DNA from 3 places in the Qipengyuania sp. RANM35 genome. Region 2 is predicted to be linked to each of the others. Evidence: predicted binding sites of a transcription regulator. Region 2 holds the regulator's gene; each other region holds the start of a gene.
The links. The regulator LexA, encoded in region 2, represses DNA repair genes until DNA is damaged. The targets are predictions, from matches to a motif close to GTTCCNCNCTTGTTCT.

Region 1 (5,798 bases), 310 kb from region 2:
CGCTTCGGATGGCGAGGAGGGTCTTGCCGCCATAGCCAACGGCAAGGAGGACTTCGACCTGATCGTCTCTGACGTAGTCATGCCTGCAATGGACGGCCCGGCGATGGCGCGCGCCATCCGGCGGGTGAAGCCCAAACTGCCGATCCTCTTCATGTCGGGCTATGCCGAAGAGACCTTGCGCAATGAAATTGACATCGAGAACATGCATTTCATTCCGAAGCCATTCAGCGTTCAGCAAATAAATGCCAAGGTTGCAGAAGTGCTGAGGGAACAAAAGTAAACCTCTCAACCTTCAGCTAAAAACCGCTCAAAGGGGATTGGGATGAAGGTTCGCGCATTTTCGCTTCTGGCCACCGCCGCACTACTCGTGCCGGCATCGCTGCCCGCCCAGACCACCGCCGAAAAGCTGGCTGACCCGGATGCCACTTCACAGGGCGACGTGTCGGTCACCATCTACAACAACGACCAGGCGCTGGTGCAGGATGTCCGCCAACTCGCCATCGGATCGGGACGCACGCGGATCGAATTTCCCGACGTTTCGGCCCGTATCCGGCCTGAGACTCTCAGTTTCTCCGCAGCGGGCGCAGGCATCGTCGAACAGAACTTCGACTTCGACCTGCTGACCCCGACCAAGCTGATGGAAAAGGCGATCGGCCAGACCGTCACGCTGATCAGGACCAATCCGGCGACCGGCGTCGAAACGCGTGAACGGGCCACAGTGCTGTCGACGGCGGGCGGCGTTGTCGTGAAGATTGGCGACCGTATCGAGGTCCTGCGCGACGACGGTCTTCCTGTCCGTACGATCTTCGACCGCGTGCCGCCGAACCTGCGCGCCCGGCCAACGCTGTCGGTGACGGTCGAGAGCGATCGCGCGGGAACGCGGCCCGCCTCGATCCGCTACCTGACGCCCGGCCTCGGCTGGAGCGCGGACTATGTCGCACTGTTCGACGAGGCCAAGGGCACGGTCGATATGCAGGGCTGGGTCACGTTGACGAACCAGACCGGCACGACCTTCCATGCGGCCGACACACTGCTGGTCGCGGGCAATCCTTCGGGAGCCAATCAGAATTATTACAACCGGCGCGGCTATCCTACTCCGCCACCGCCACCGCCCGGAATGGTCCAGCCGGGCACCGAGACTGCCAATCGCGAGCGCCTGGGCGATTTCTATCTCTATCCGTTGGCCGAGCGCACGACGATCGCCAATGCCCAGACGAAGCAGGTCAGCTTCCTCGACATCCAGGGCGTCCCCGCCAAGCGCCAGTATTCGCGCACGATCGGCTGGCTCGCCACCGACGACCGCGCATACAACGTGGCCAGCATGGTCGGTTTCAGTTCGAGCCGCGACCAGGGTCTGGGTGATGCCCTGCCGGCGGGAACGGTCCGCTTCTACCAGCGCGATGCGCAGGGTACGCCTCAGTTCATCGGCGAAAGCGCGATCGGCCATACGCCGATGGGCAGCCAGCTGTCGCTCCAGACCGGCGAAGCGTTCGACGTTTTCGTCCAGTCCGAGGTCATAAAGCGCGAAAAGATCACGTCGGACGAATATGAGAGGTCCGCGCGCTACCGCGTGATCGAGAATGGCGAGGTAGTTCGCCAGATCGAGAAGGACCGCGCGATCGATTACTGGCGCACGACCATGCGCTACACCATCACCAATGCGAAGCCCTCCGCGATCGAGGTCGACCTGACCCAGCAGGGTCTCGACCAGGGCTGGTGGACGCGCGACTATCGCGTCGTCTCTGAGGATGTGACGGGGCGGCAGGTCAACGCCGACATGCGCAAGTGGACCATCCCGGTCGCAGCCAACAGCAAGCGCGAGGTTACCGTAGTCTTCGAGACCCGTTACTGATCGGCGGGTCGCTGCGATGCGCATCCTCTTGAGTTTTCTGGCGCTGGCCTTGGCATGGCCCGTCGAGGCACGTGAGGCCGTCGACGCTTCGGCGCCGGAAAAGCTTTCGGTCACCGTCTACCGCAATCCCGACAGGGGCGAGGGCGAGGAGATGGACCGCGACTGGCCGCAAGGCTTCGCCATGATCAGCGAAGTGCGGACGGTGACGCTGCCGGCAGGCGAATCGACGATCCGTTTCACCGGTGTATCGGAAGGAATGGTGGCGGTTAGCGCCATCGTGACGGGCCTCCCCGGCGGAACGATCGAGAAGAACCGCAATGCGGATCTCCTTAGCCCCGCTGCTTTGGTCGACGGCACGCTTGGCAACCGCGTCACCATTACGCGCACCAATCCCGCGACGGGCAAGGCGCAGTCGGAAGATGCGATCGTGCGCACCCGCGCGGACGGGGGGCTGGTTCTCCAGACCGCGCAGGGGTTCGAGGCAGTCCGTTGTTCAGGATTGCCGGAGAGCCTCACCTTCAACCGCGTTCCGGTGGGGCTTTCGGCACAGCCGGTCTTCACCATCGACACCCGCAGTCCCGCGGGCGGAACGTACCAGGTGACCCTGACCTATATTTCGTGGGGCTTCGACTGGGAGGCCAATTACGTTGCGCGGCTGCGTGAAGGGATGGGCGAGGGCAAACTCAAGGTCGATCTCCTGTCGTGGCTCACGCTGCTCAACGATAACGACCAGAGCTTCGACAATGCCGAACTCATGGCCGTTGCCGGGAAGCTGAACATCGGGAGCGATTTCCAGGCGCTGGCCGATCCGCCGCAGGCACGGGCCTTGAGCCTGACATGTTATCCTTTCGGAAGCACGGCTGCCGGCTCCCCGATCTACGGCTTCCCGCCTCCGCCACCGCCACCGCCCCCTCCGGCAGCCGTGGCCTATGCGGATTCTGCCGAAATTGTCGTCACCGGTGCGCGCATTATGCAAAAGGCACTCGAGAGCCCTTCGCCGGTGTCGGTGGTCGCGGCGGAAGAGGTGCTGGGCGACCTCAAGCTTTACCGTGTTCCGGAACGCGTCGATGTATCGGCCAAGGGCCAGAAGCAGGTCGCCTTCCTCGACCGGAAAGGCGTGAAGGGGAAATTCCTCTACATCACCGATTGCGACCGGGGCGGGAACGACGGGTTCCACCCGGCTGCCATGCAGCTGCTTGCGCTGAACGAGAAGAAGGACGGGCTTGGCCAGTCGCTGCCGATGGGCGGCATGACGATCTACGAGCCGACCGAAATGGGCGACCTTCTCGTCGCCGAGACGCGCCTGCGCGACTATGCTTTGTCCCAAGAGGTCGAATTGGATCTGCCTGAGAGCAGTCAGGTGCAAGTTTCCTGCGGCGCCGTCGGCGAATGGAAGGAAGGCCGCAAGTCCTACCCCATGCGCGCGACCGTCGCCAATGCGAACGACGAGCCCATCACCATGCGCCTCAAGCTCGGTTGGGCCGCAGATGTCGAAGTGCAGGGGATGAAGGGCAGCCGGGTCAAGGACGGTTTTCGCATCGTCGAAGTGAAGGTCCCCGCCAACTCGCGCCGCACCTATGATTTTCGCCTGCGCGAGACCGGTTCCGACTAAGCTCTAGGCTTGTTGGAAAAAATTTCGTTCCACTCTTGTTCTTGTGGAACAAACACGGTACACCGCTTGGCAGTTGAAGAGTCGATCGCGGCTCTGGAATTGCGAAAGGGGTGATGTCATGGCGGCCAATCTGAAGCTCGTAGAAGGAAAGCAAGTGGACGCAGACCGTCAGAAGGCACTCGATGCCGCCCTCGCGCAAATCGATCGCGCGTTCGGCAAGGGTTCGGCGATGAAGCTGGGCCAGAAGGAAGCGATGAATGTGGAGGTCATCTCCACCGGTTCGCTGGGACTCGATATCGCGCTCGGCGTGGGCGGCCTGCCCAAGGGTCGCGTGATCGAGGTCTACGGCCCCGAAAGCTCGGGCAAGACCACGCTGGCGCTGCACGTCATCGCCGAAGCGCAGAAGAATGGCGGCACTGCTGCCTTCGTCGACGCTGAACATGCGCTCGACCCGGTCTACGCCAAGAAGCTCGGCGTCGACATCGACGAACTGATCGTGTCGCAGCCCGACACGGGCGAGCAGGCGCTCGAGATCACCGATACGCTGGTGCGTTCGAATGCGATCGACGTTCTGGTGGTCGACTCGGTCGCCGCGCTGGTGCCGCGTGCGGAAATCGAAGGCGAGATGGGCGACAGCCACGTCGGCCTTCAGGCTCGCCTCATGTCGCAGTCGCTGCGCAAGCTGACCGGCTCGATCAACCGTTCCAAGTGCATGGTGATCTTCATCAACCAGCTGCGCATGAAGATCGGCGTGATGTACGGCAATCCCGAGACGACAACTGGCGGTAACGCGCTCAAGTTCTACGCCTCGGTCCGCCTCGACATCCGTCGCACCGGCCAGATCAAGGATCGTGACGATATCATCGGCAACACCACCCGCGTGAAGGTCGTGAAGAACAAGGTCGCTCCGCCGTTCAAGCAGGTCGAATTCGACATCATGTACGGTGAAGGCATTTCGAAGATCGGCGAGATCCTCGACCTCGGGGTGAAGGCCGGAGTGGTCGAGAAGTCGGGTAGCTGGTTCAGCTACGACAGCGTCCGCATCGGCCAGGGCCGTGAGAACGCCAAGACCTTCCTGAAGGAAAATCCAGAGATGTGCGCCAAGTTGGAAGCCGCGATCCGCGGCCGCACCGACGAGGTGGCCGAGGAGATGATGACCGGTCCGGACGCGGACGAGGACTGATTCCCCTCAAGCGGGAGCGCCCCGGTCCTCCTCCCCCGGACCGGAGCCTCAGCCGGACTGTCCCCCGGTGCTCCCGAATGAACGGAAAGCCGGTGTGCGCCGCCCCCATGGCCGCACCGGCTTTTCCGTTTCCGGCGCTGGCAGGAGCGCTGGACCTCACCTAGTGTGACCCCCGAATCGTCCGCTGTGGGCCGATCGCCAGGGAGAGCACGATGACGATAAGGGTCCACCACCTCAACAACAGCCGGTCGCAGCGAATTCTCTGGCTGCTAGAGGAACTCGGCGCCGATTACGAGATCGTGCATTACCAGCGCGATGCGGTGACCAACCTAGCGCCGCCCGAACTCAAGGGTCCGCACGAACTCGGCAAATCGCCGCTCATCGAAGACGACGGCCTCCGTGTCGCCGAGAGCGGGGCGATCATCCAGTACCTTTGCGAGCGTCATGGAGGGGGCGGCTGGCTTCCGGCTGTCGATACGGAGGACCATGTCCGGCACCTCGAATGGATGCAGTTCGGCGAGAGCAGCTTCTTCGTGCCGGTCATGCTCAACATCATGGCCGGTCGGCTGGGGGAAGCTGCGGCGCCGATCATGCCGCGCATCCAGGAGCAGTTCGCCGCCCATGTCGACTTCATGGAGGCTGGCTTGAATGACTCGCTGCATTTCGTCGGCAACGACTGGACTGCCGCCGATATCCTGATGAGCTTCCCAGCCGAGATTGCGGTGATGCAGGGTTTGGGAGAAAGGGCACCGAAGTCGGCGGCCTTTGTCGATGCGATTCATTCGCGGCCCGCGTGGCAGCGTGCACGTGAGAGAGGCGGGCCCTATTTCGGTTGGTAAGGGGGCGGCCTGGCACGGTCTTGCAAATCGCCTCGCACGGTCACACAAGGCGCGCAATCCGCGCTTCGGGGCGCACCAATTGACGGCACGGAAATCCGGATGAAGATTGCAGTTTTCGGGCTCGGCTATGTCGGGCTGTCCAATGCGATAATGTTGTCGCAGCATAACGAAGTCGTCGGTTGCGACATTTCGGAAGATCGCGTTGCCATGCTGGCTGAAAGGCGCTCGCCGATCCAGGATGCGCTCGTCGAGGAATACCTGCTCCGCGACGATCTCGACCTGCGCTTCACGACCGATTTTGCCGATGCGATT
Region 2 (5,798 bases):
CGTCGAGATCGAAAAGCTCGACGGCTTCCTCCTTGGTGATCTCCTCGCGGTCGCCATGGCCCCAACCGAGACGCAGCAGGTAGTTGAAAAGCGCCTCGGGAAGCACGCCTTCCTCGTCGCGATAGGCCTCGACACCGACTGCGCCGTGACGCTTCGACATCTTCGCGCCATCGGGGCCGTGGATCAGCGGCACGTGGGCGTAGACCGGATCCGGCCAGTTGCCCTCGATGGCGTTCATGGCGCGGATGATTGGCAGCTGGCGGAACGCGTTGTTGATGTGGTCGTCGCCGCGAATGATGTGAGTGACTCCCATGTCATGGTCGTCCACCACCACCGCCAGCATGTAGGTCGGCGTGCCGTCCGAACGCAGCAGGATGTAGTCGTCGATCTCGCTGTTCTGGACGGTGATCCTGCCCTGGACCGCATCGTCGATTGTGGTCGCGCCTTCGGTCGGCACCTTCAGGCGGATAACGTAGGGCGCACCCGCCGGAGCTTCCGACGGATCGCGGTCGCGCCAGCGGCGGTCATAGCGCAAGGGCCGCTTGGCGGCTCGCTGCTGCTGGCGCATTTCCTCCAGTTCCTCGGGCGTGGCGAAGCACTTGTAGGCATGGCTGGCAGCGAGAAGCTGGTGGGCAACCTCGGCATGACGCTCCGCGCGATCAGACTGGAACATGGGCGCATCGTCGAAATCGAGACCGAGCCAGTCGAGCCCTTCGATGATCTTGTCGATCGCGTCCTGCGTGCTGCGCTTGCGGTCGGTGTCCTCGATCCGCAGCAGCACGCGGCCACCATGATGGCGGGCATAGAGCCAGTTGAAGAGCGCCGTGCGCGCACCGCCGATATGGAGATATCCGGTGGGCGAGGGAGCGAAGCGGGTGACGACCTGTCCGGCAGTCTTTCCGGCGCCGCTCACACTATCGCTTGCCATTGTCTCTCGCTTCCTTTCAAACACTTACATGGCGACGCGGGGGACGCCCTTGATACCGATGGGGGAGGCGGACGATCACGTCCGTCGGGTCGTGCCGCGCCCTTGGCGCATGCGCGCGCTCTTGTCCAGATTCGCGGAGGGTGCGGAAGGGTTGCTCGCGTCGGCCAGGTTCGATCGCGGGCCATGGATTACCGTTGGTTTCGCAGCAGGTATCGGGGCTTGGTTCGGTCTCGCCTCGCCTTGGCAATGGTTGGCGGCCATGGGCATGCTGGCCCTCCTTTCCGCGGGTGCGATTGCATTGTGGCGGAGCCGGGATGGGCGCGCTCACCTGCTCTATGCCACGGTTGCCGTTGCTGTGGCGATTGTAGTCGGCATCGCGGTTGTCTGGCTGCGCTCGGAGATGATCGGGGCCGAGCCCATCGCTGCACCGCGCTTCGAGCGAATGGACGCCCGGATAATCGAACGCGATGAACAGCCGGCGGAGGGAAGGGTGCGCCTTACAGTCGCGGCGAGTGATCCGGAGACCGGCAGGGCGCTTGCTTATCGCATAAACCTTCCCCTTGAGCGGGACTCCTCGGCCTTCCGGGAGGGCGCAAGGATACGCTTTGCCGCGCGCATGATGCCGCCGGCACCGCCGATCGTTCCAAGGGCCTACAATTTCGCCCGGCGTGCCTGGTTCGACGGATTGTCTGCGACGGGTGCGGTGGTCGGCGATGTGGAACTGGTCGAGAGCCCTGGGGAGGGAAGTGCGAAGCTCGCTGGAGTACAGCGAGGCCTTTCCGAATTCGTGCGGGCCCGGCTTTCCGGAGGGGCCGGGTCTATTGCAGCTACTCTTGCGAGCGGAGATCGCGGGGCCATCTCCGAAGCGGACGAGGAGGCCATGCGCGATGCTGGCCTGACGCACCTGCTTTCGATCAGCGGATTGCATGTCAGTGCAGTCATCGCGGCTGCATATGTCCTGACCTTGCGGCTGCTTGCGCTGTGGCCATGGCTGGCCCTGCGCGTCCGTCTGCCATTGGTGGCGGCGGTTGTCGGTGCGGGAATGGGGATCGCATATACATTGCTGACAGGCGCGGAGGTGCCGACTGTTCGCAGCTGTATCGGGGCAGTGCTGGTGCTGATCGCATTGGCATTGGGGCGCGAGCCTTTGTCCATGCGCATGGTCGCAGTGGCAGCGCTGGCAGTCCTGTTACTGTGGCCGGAATCTCTCGTCGGGCCGAGCTTCCAGATGAGCTTCGCCGCCGTGATCGCCATCGTAGCGCTGCACAACTGCGAGCCGGTGAAGCTATTCCTAACTCCCCGCGAGGAGGGGCTAATACGCAAATGGGGCAGGCGCCTGGTCATGCTGTTCGTGACCGGAATGGTCATCGAACTGGCGCTGATGCCGGTTGTGTTGTTCCACTTTCACCGTGCGGGGGTGTACGGCGCATTTGCCAATTTGCTGGCAATTCCCTTGGTGACCTTTGTTTCCATGCCGCTGGTCGCTTTGGCCCTGATGCTCGATGTGGTTGGAGCCGGGGCACCGGTCTGGTGGCTTGCTGGCAAGTCGATCGAGGGCTTGCTTGCCATCGCGCATTTCGTGGCCGACCAGCCAGGGGCCGTGCGGCTTTCGCCCCCGGTTCCCCTGACGGCTATGCTTCTCTTCGTTGCCGGGGCGCTGTGGTTGGCGCTGTGGCACGGTACCAAGAGATTGTGGGGGTTGGTCCCGGTCATGGTTGGAACGCTTTGGATGCTGGTCGCCCCGATGCCCGACGTGCTGGTGACGCGCGACGGGCAGGACCTTGGCATCGTGGAAGCGGGAGAAACGCTGATCGTCCTGCGCGAAAGCAAGGGGGGCTACGCGCGGGACAACCTCATGGAGATCGCCGCAACAAGGAGCGAGCCCATTGCTCTAGCGGACTGGCACAAGGCGAGATGTAGCGATGACTTCTGCATCGTGACGATCGAGCGATCGCGGCGCGATTGGCGATTGCTGATCGCCCGGAGCCGTAACCTGATCGAGGAAAGAGCGCTGGCGACCGCCTGCGCACAAGTCGATATCGTAATCGCGCAGAGATACCTTCCGCGCTCGTGCAAACCGCGATGGGTGCGGATCGATCGGCGCTTTCTCGATCAGGAGGGTGGAACTGCCCTCTACCTTTCTGGCGAACGGATCGAAACGGTCGCCCAAGCAGAAGGCGGGCATGGCTGGTGGTCACCGCACGAGCGAATCTGGAAGAAGGACGGCGCGCCTTTCCCGAAAGAAGAGCGCGCCGCAAGCAGTCCCGCTAAGACATTTGCCGGACACTGAGCTTCTTTCGAGCGCAGTGTCGTCTCCGGTCAATGGTAGCGTCGTAGCAGACCTGCGAGTTTGCCCTGAACCTTGACCCGATGCGGTTCGTAGATCTGCGGCTCGTAGGCCCCATTCGCCGGATCGAGCCGAACACGACCCGCCTCACGGCGCAGGTACTTGAGCGTCGCCTCCTCGTTGTCGACAAGGGCCACGACGATCTCTCCGTCACGAGCACTGTCCGTGCGGCGGACGAGGGCGAAGTCACCGTCGAAAATACCTGCCTCGATCATCGAGTCACCGGACACCTCGAGCGCATAGTGTTCACCCGGACCGAGCAGTGCAGCTGGGACAGGCATGCTCGACTGACCTTCGATGGCCTCGATCGGCGCGCCCGCGGCAATGCGGCCGTGGAGCGGGACCTCGATGATGTCGTTGGCCGGAGCTGGGGCCGGAGCGCGAGGTGCGGCAGCAGCGATGACCGCGTCATTTGCAGCCCGCGGCCGTGACGCGCTGGTTACGGCGTCTTCCGGAAGCTTCACGACTTCCAGCGCACGAGCCCGGTTGGGCAGGCGCCGGATGAACCCGCGTTCCTCAAGCGCGGAGATCAGGCGGTGGACGCCGGACTTGCTCTTGAGGTCGAGCGCCTCCTTCATTTCTTCGAAGCTGGGCGAAATTCCCGTCTCCTCCAGCTTCTGCTGGATGAAGCGGATCAACTCGTGCTGCTTGGCGGTCAGCATGACTGCGAAACTCCCGTGTCGCCTGTTCACAACCGTGTGAACGAATGTGGAACAATTAGGCAACCCGAATCGCCAAGTCAAGCAATTCAGCCATTTTCGAGCTATCGGGTGTGGAACAAGTGTTCGTGGTACGTCCCGCTAGCCGCAAAGCAGTGCGCGCGTTGCAGATGCGACGTCGCCCTGTCGCATCAGGCTCTCGCCGACGAGAAAGCTGCGCACCCCGGCACTAGCGAGCCGAACACAATCGGCATGCGTTGCGATACCGCTTTCCCCTACCAGCAAGGTGCCCTCTGGCGCCAGGGGAGCCAGACTTTCGGTAGTCGCGAGGTCGGTGACGAACGTCCGCAGATCGCGATTATTGACTCCGATAAGGCGCGATTCGAGCGCTGACGCTCGCTCCATTTCGGATTCGTCGTGAACCTCGACAAGCACGTCCATGCCATGTTCAATCGCGGCCGCTTCGATTTCACGCATTTCCGCATCCTCGAGGGCTGCGACAATGATTAGGATTGCGTCCGCTCCGATTGCACGCGCTTCGGTGACTTGCCACGGGTCGACCATGAAATCCTTGCGCAGGACGGGAAGGTCGCAAGCAGCGCGGGCCGCGACTAGATAATCCTCGTGCCCCTGGAAGTACGGCGCGTCGGTAAGGACGGAGAGGCATGCCGCACCACCCGCGGCATAGTCGCGTGCGTGCTGGGCGGGATGGAAGTCTTCCCGGATCAATCCCTTGGACGGCGAAGCTTTCTTCACTTCTGCGATCAGTCCGAAGCCTTCTGCCTGCGCTTTCTCAAGTGACGCCCTGAAACCGCGAGGTGCGGATTGCTCGCTGGCCAATGCCGCAAGTTCGGCAAGTGAACGCATCGCCTTGCGCGCTGCAACTTCCTCGCGCTTGGTGGCGCAGATTTCGAGGAGCTTGTTCATCGGGCCATCTCGATCCAGCGCGAGAGAAGGGACTTCGTCGCTCCCGAATCCAATGCTTCGGCCGCCAGCTCAGCACCCTCGGCCCAGTCGTCAGTACGCCCGGCGACCATCAGCGCGGCGGCGGAATTGAACTTCACCGTCTCGCGATAGGCGCTTTGTTCGCCGTCGAGCAGCGCGGCCAGTGCCTTCGCATTATGTGCCGGATCCCCGCCACGGATCGCCTCGAGCGGAGCGTGATCCAATCCCGCCATGGTCGCATCGACGCGCTTCATGGCAAATTCGTGCCCGGTTACGTCCGCCATCTCGTTGCCTCCGGCGAGGCTCAGCTCGTCCAGCCCCTCGTCGCCCGAGACGATGAAGGTTCGCTCCGTGCCAAGGCGTGCGGTCGCATCGCCATAGATCGAGACGTAGCCTGGGCGCGCGATGCCGATCAGCTGGCGCTTGATCCCGACCGGATTCGACAACGGACCCATGAGGTTGAAGATCGTCCGCCGGCCCAGTTGCTTGCGAATTGGCTGGATGCGCACCATCGCCGGGTGGTGGTTGGGTGCGAAGAGGAAGCAGATGCCGAGTTCGGCCAGCGTCTTTTCCGCAGTCCGCCCTGCTGCCGCCATGTCGAGCCCGAGTACTTCGAGCGTGTCGGCCACACCCGAAAGCGAGGAAATCGCCCGGTTTCCATGTCGCGCTACAGGCACGCCGCAGGAAGCAACCACCAAGCCAACGGCGGTCGAGACGTTGAGCGTGTGGTGCCCGTCGCCACCGGTGCCGCATACGTCGATCGCGTTGCCCGGCCCGGCCACGGGGATGTAGCGCGCTCGCAAGGCCCGCGCCGCGCCGGCGATCTCGTCGGCAGTCTCGCTGCGCTCGGTCATGGCGAGGAGGAAGCGGGCGATCTCCTCGTCGCTGGCATCGCCGTCGAGGATCCAGCCGAAGACCT
Region 3 (5,798 bases), 1.2 Mb from region 2:
GCTGGCGGACGACCTGCGCACCGCGGTCGAGCGGATCGAGATTCCGCACGAGGAAACCAATGGCACGGCGACACTGACGACCAGTATCGGCGTCGCCATGCACAACGGAACCGGCAAGCCCGAACTTTCCCCGCTGCTCGGAGCCGCCGACGCGGCGCTTTATGCGGCGAAGGCAGGCGGCAGGAACCGGTGCGAGATGGCGGCCTGATTGGACGTTCGGGACGAGACGTTCTCATCCTGCGCCCCCCTGCGAAACGCTCCTCGGCTCCGGTCATTGGTTAGGCAGAAGGAGATTTTGCATGACCGATATTTCGCAGATCAAGGAACACATGGAAGTCATCGGCGCTGACGGCGTCCACGTCGGCACCGTCGACGGCGTCGAAGGTGACCGGATCAAGCTGACCAAGAAGGATTCGGGTGCCCAGATCGAACAGGCCGAGGGCAGCCACGAAGGCCACCACCACTACATTTCGACCGGGCTGGTCGCGGGCATCGAAGGTGACAAGGTCCGTCTCAGCGCGACCGGCGCCAACGCGGTGAACTTCGAAGAAGAAGAGGGCGGCCAGCAGGGCTGAGCGACCTTCCGGTCAAAGAAAAACCCCGGCCCGCATTCCGCGGCGCCGGGGTTTTCTGTGCGTGACCGTCTGCCGGTCCTACTGGCAGGCGAGGCATTCCTCGTAATCGGTCTGCTCGCCGGCGCTGGCGGACAGTTCGATCTTGGCTGCGTCGGCGGTGTTGTCCGCCTCCACGCCGCCCGCGAAGCCGGCGCGCTGCACGCTCTTGGAGCGCAGGTAGTAGAGCGACTTGATGCCCTTCTCCCATGCCTGGAAGTGCAGCATCATCAGGTCCCACTTGTCGACGTCGGCAGGGATGAACAGGTTCAGCGACTGGGCCTGGTCGATATAGGGCGCGCGGTCGGCGGCGAATTCGAGCAGCCAGCGCTGGTCGATCTCGAAGCTGGTCTTGAACGCGGCCTTTTCTTCCGGCGTCAGGAAATCGAGGTGCTGGACCGAGCCGCCCTTCTCGAGGATCGAATTCCACACCGCGGTCGAGTTCTTCGACTTCTTGTCGAGGATCTTCTCGAGGTACGGGTTCTTCACGATGAAGCTGCCCGACAGCGTCTTGTGGGTGTAGATATTGGCCGGGATCGGCTCGATGCACGCGCTGGTGCCGCCGCAGATGATGCTGATCGACGCGGTCGGCGCGATCGCCATCTTGCAGCTGAAGCGTTCCATCGCGCCGGTTTCCTCGGCATCGGGACAGGCACCGCGTTCCTGCGCAAGCACGAGCGAAGCTTCTTCGGCCTTGCCGCTGATGTGCTTGAACATCTTGAGGTTCCAGACCTTCGCCATCGGGCTTTCGAAACCGATGCCCTTCTGCTGGAGGAAGGAGTGGAAGCCCATCACGCCCATGCCGACGCTGCGCTCGCGCATCGCCGAATAGCGGGCGCGGGCCATCTCTTCGGGGGCGTTGTCGATGTAGTTCTGCAGCACGTTGTCGAGGAAGCGCATGACGTCCTCGATGAAGCGCTTGTCGTCCTTCCACTCGTCCCACTTTTCGAGGTTGAGCGAGGACAGGCAGCACACCGCCGTGCGGTCGTTGCCGAGGTGGTCGATGCCGGTCGGCAGAGTGATTTCGGCGCACAGGTTCGAGGTCGAGACCTTGAGGCCGAGTTCGCGGTGATGCTTGGGCATCATGCGATTCACCGTGTCGGAGAACACGATGTAGGGTTCACCCGTGGCAAGGCGGGTTTCGACCAGCTTCTGGAACAACGAACGAGCATCGACCGTCTTGCGGACCGAGCCATCCTTGGGGCTGACAAGATCGAATTCCTCACCCGCACGCACCGCTTCCATGAATGCGTCGGTGACGAGCACGCCGTGGTGCAGGTTGAGCGCCTTGCGGTTGAAATCGCCCGAAGGTTTGCGGATTTCGAGGAACTCCTCGATCTCGGGGTGCGAGACGTCGATGTAGCAGGCGGCCGAACCGCGGCGGAGCGAGCCCTGCGAGATTGCCAGGGTCAGGCTGTCCATCACGCGGACGAAGGGGATGATGCCGCTGGTCTTGCCGTTGAGGCCGACCGGCTCGCCGATCCCGCGGACATTGCCCCAATAGGTGCCGATGCCGCCGCCCTTGGAAGCGAGCCAGACGTTCTCGTTCCAGGTGTTGACGATGCCGTCGAGGCTGTCGCTGACCGAATTGAGGTAGCAGCTGATCGGCAGGCCGCGCGTCGTGCCGCCGTTCGACAGGACGGGGGTCGCGGGCATGAACCACAGGTTCGAGATGTAGTCGTAGAGGCGCTGAGCGTGATCCTGGTCGTCGGCAAAAGCGTCGGCGACGCGGGCGAACAGGTCCTGGAAATTCTCGCCCGGCAACAGGTAACGGTCGATCAGCGTTTCCTTGCCGAAATCGGTCAGGTTCTCGTCACGCGCGGTGTCGGTGACGACGTTGAACCGGCGGTCGAGAATCTTCTTGCTGTCGTCCTTGACCTCGGCCTTGGCAACAGCCGCCATCGCACCGGCCAGCGCCTCGCCGGCGGCTGCGGTGACCAGATCGTCACTACCCTTGTCGCTCTTTTCCATCGTTACCGCCGTTTCGGGCGCCTTCTTGTTGCTGGTGGTTTCGTTCGTATCGGCGGCGGTGTCGGTATCCAGATCGAGTGCCATCGCCATATCGTCCCCAGTCTTGAAATCCATCGTGTGCCCGCCCCTGTCAGTCCGGTCGTTTGCCCCGCGAAACCTGCCCTCTTGCCGGGTCAATGTTCCGCTTGTGTTCGAGTCGGCGAGCCAAGTTTCCCGCCTAGCATTTTCTGTCTGGTCCGGGGCGAAAACTTATCCCCCGTCTGCCCACAGGCCAGCGCGCAAGGAGCCTGCTCCCCATATGGGGAGGATTGGCTCATCCGCTAGGTCTTGTGGGTACCCCCGGTATCCCGACCACTAGATACTGAATCAGCCGGGACTCGCGCGCAAGAGGGTTGATGAAGTTTTAATCGTCCGGACGGGCCCGCAATGGGGGTGTCGTGCAATGCTGCAACGCCGCGACGCGTGGACAAAGCTGGACTTTGCGGGCGCGCAAGCCCGAAAATGAATCCGTGAAAAAAATTATGCGGGCAAAAATGATGCTGTCGGCTTGTGAATCCTTCGAATCCCGGAGCGCAATTTTCGAATCCGCGATGCACGAAAAGAGCCCCGCGTGACGGCGGGGCTCATGAATGTCTGCAAGCTATCCCGGCGCGGGGCGGCATCCCCGCAGAAAGACCCCGCCCCGACGCCGAGACGGCTCCTGGCCCCCGTCGGGCTCAGGAGACCGGGCGAGGCGCCAGGGTCAGAGCGAGCACTGCTCGCTCCCGGGGGGACCTGGCGATCCGCGCCGCTTCGTCACGGGCGAGCTTCCTGGTGAGACGGGCCATTTGCGCATCGCTCGATGCGACGAGGATGTTGGCCTGGATGACCTGGTCGTCGCTGCTGCCTACCGGCATCGGGTCGAGGCTCGTCAGCCCGGACACCGCGCGACGGGCCGCGCGGTCGAGCTGCGAATTGCCCGAGGAACGGTACATCGCGATATTCGTCGGACGCCCGTCGCCCCCCGCCTGGAAGCGCACCTGGACGATGCCCTTGGCATCCCACCTCGGATCGATGCGGGTCGCGGCAAGGCGCGCCTCGAGATCCTGCGAAACCTCCTCCACGAAGGTCGTGTCCGATCGCGGGGAGACGACGATCTCCTGCGAGGCGATCGGTACGGCAAGCACCGAACCGGTGACGGCAAGGGAAATGGCGAAAACGGCAATCTTGTTCATGGGATCATCCTTTCAACGAAAGAGATGATCGGCCGCAGAGAGTATCACGCAGTGTGCGACTGATGATTATGATCAGGCGATGACGGTCTATGGTCGATCCGCGCCCGGCGGCGTCTGCGGTCCCTACCGGACCGCGGCAATCTACGCCCTTTCCGGATGTTGTCAAAAAACGCCGAAATCTGTGTCGCGTCCTTCCAAAGTCGTAACTTGGTTGCGCGCGATTGTTCGATCGGATCATCCCGTCGTGCAAATGAACGACCCGGGAGTGCGATTGTAAGACCCTGCTGAAACCGACTCGCATCCCGGCCTCCAGCCACTTTTGGCCAGAACCTTGCGCGTGCCTGCAGCCGGTCGAGTGAAGTCGCGCGCCGGTCGAACCCGGCACGGCCGGATCGCCTAGCCTGCCGCTTCGAGCGCATCCATCCGGCGGCGGATCGCTCCCCCGAACAGAAACACGAGGATCGCCCCGCTGGCCGAAATGCCAGCCTGGAGGAACCAGAATGCGGTGTCGCCCAGCGGCTCATAGAAGCGCGCGATGTAGCCTGCCCCCACACCTACGACGAACAGGGTGAGGTAGGCGCCCGCCATCATCAGCGCGTTGATCTTCTTGGGCGCCCTGCGCGACACTAGCGCGAGTGCGGTCGGCCACATGTACATGAAGGCAATGCCCGAAAGGAAAAAGGTCACCAGCGGGAAAAGGATCGACACCTTGCCCTCGGGCGCGCTCATGCTGCCGAGCGCGAGGAAGAGAGAGGATGTCGCCATGATGAGCGCACCGGTGGCAATCTTGGTCAGATCGCCCGGTTCGCCCCCGCGCCTGCCCTGCCAGGCCCAGATGGACAGCAGCAGGGGCAGGGCGATGACCGAGGCAAGGCTGTCCTCCGATGCGAACCAGGGGGCGGGCACCGAGAACGCGCCGAAGGTCAGGTCGACCCGCTCGTTCACCCACAGCATCCCGACGTTCCACAGCTGCTCGAAGGCGAAGCTCTGGCACATGGTGATCAGGAGGACGAGCACGACCAGCCCGATCATCTTCCACTCGTTGGTGGTCAGCGGCGGCAGGGCCTCACCCTCGGGCGCGACCTCGCGGTCCTCGGCGAAATACTTCAGCCCGGCGAAGTAGACGACTGCCGCGACAAGCATGAAGAGGCCCGCCGCGCCGAAGCCGAAATGCCAGCCATAGATCTGTGCCAGGAGGCCGCAGATCAGCGGTCCGATGGTCGCGCCGACATTGATGCCGGTCGAGAAGATCGCATAGCCCTTGGAGCGCAGCGTCTCCTCGTGCTTCTCGTAGAGGTGGCCGACCTGCGCGGCGATATTGCCCTTCAAGCAGCCCGAGCCGAGCACCAGCAGCAGGAGCGCGAGCAGGAACGACCAGTCGAAGGCCATGGCAAAGTGGCCCAGCGTCATCAGCGCGATGCCGATCATCACGACCCGCTTCGCTCCGAGCCAGCGGTCGGCGAGCAATCCGCCGAACAACGGGGTGAAATAGACGAAGCCGGCGTAGAGCCCGAAGGTTTGGCTGGCGAAGGCCTGCGTCGAGAGCTCGCCAAAAATCGCCTCGATCACTCGGCGATAGCCATCCATGCCGGCGACATTCTCGATGCGGCCGGGCAGGAGCAGTTCCTGCACCATGTAGAGGACCAGCAGCGTGCGCATGCCGTAGAAGCTGAAGCGCTCCCACGCCTCGGTCATGGCGAGGAAATAGAGACCCTTGGGATGGCCCCAGAGGCGCTCCTCGCTTCGCGCAACAGCTGCTTCCATTCGATTGCCTCCCCCAAACCAGAGGCTGGGGTAAGCTACCGGCAGTGCTTGTCAATCTTGCGGCAGGTGGCCCGGGGTCAGGCGACGCTCGCCTTTGCGTGCTCGGCAATCGCGTCGGCGACCTCGTCGACCAGTTCCAGCGGGAGGTCATGGCCCCAGCCGGGAATGGTCTTGATCTTTGCGCCCGGAATGCTCGCCGCCGTGTCGCGGCCACCTTCGACCGGTACCAGCGGATCAT

Region 1: recA (recombinase RecA) is a predicted target of LexA. The motif match lies at 3,491-3,506, and genes of this name have one in related genera.
Region 3: RAM60_RS14095 (ribonucleoside-diphosphate reductase subunit alpha) is a predicted target of LexA. The motif match lies at 2,761-2,776, and genes of this name have one in related genera.

The regions. Positions count from the first base shown of each region.
Region 1 covers NZ_CM196433.1:1,472,547-1,478,344, reverse strand. Annotated here, with positions in the region: gene RAM60_RS07380 (hybrid sensor histidine kinase/response regulator) at 1-280, shown strand, start outside; gene RAM60_RS07375 (DUF4139 domain-containing protein) at 323-1,852, shown strand; gene RAM60_RS07370 (DUF4139 domain-containing protein) at 1,869-3,464, shown strand; gene recA (recombinase RecA) at 3,583-4,647, shown strand; gene RAM60_RS07360 (glutathione S-transferase family protein) at 4,860-5,486, shown strand; gene RAM60_RS07355 (nucleotide sugar dehydrogenase) at 5,586-5,798, shown strand, end outside.
Region 2 covers NZ_CM196433.1:1,165,238-1,171,035, reverse strand. Annotated here, with positions in the region: gene gltX (glutamate--tRNA ligase) at 1-928, opposite strand, end outside; gene RAM60_RS05920 (ComEC/Rec2 family competence protein) at 1,050-3,218, shown strand; gene lexA (transcriptional repressor LexA) at 3,248-3,937, opposite strand; gene trpC (indole-3-glycerol phosphate synthase TrpC) at 4,076-4,861, opposite strand; gene trpD (anthranilate phosphoribosyltransferase) at 4,858-5,798, opposite strand, start outside.
Region 3 covers NZ_CM196433.1:2,814,795-2,820,592, forward strand. Annotated here, with positions in the region: gene RAM60_RS14085 (GGDEF domain-containing protein) at 1-208, shown strand, start outside; gene RAM60_RS14090 (DUF2171 domain-containing protein) at 300-575, shown strand; gene RAM60_RS14095 (ribonucleoside-diphosphate reductase subunit alpha) at 654-2,696, opposite strand; gene RAM60_RS14100 (TonB family protein) at 3,299-3,796, opposite strand; gene RAM60_RS14105 (peptide MFS transporter) at 4,193-5,560, opposite strand; gene RAM60_RS14110 (alpha/beta fold hydrolase) at 5,638-5,798, opposite strand, start outside.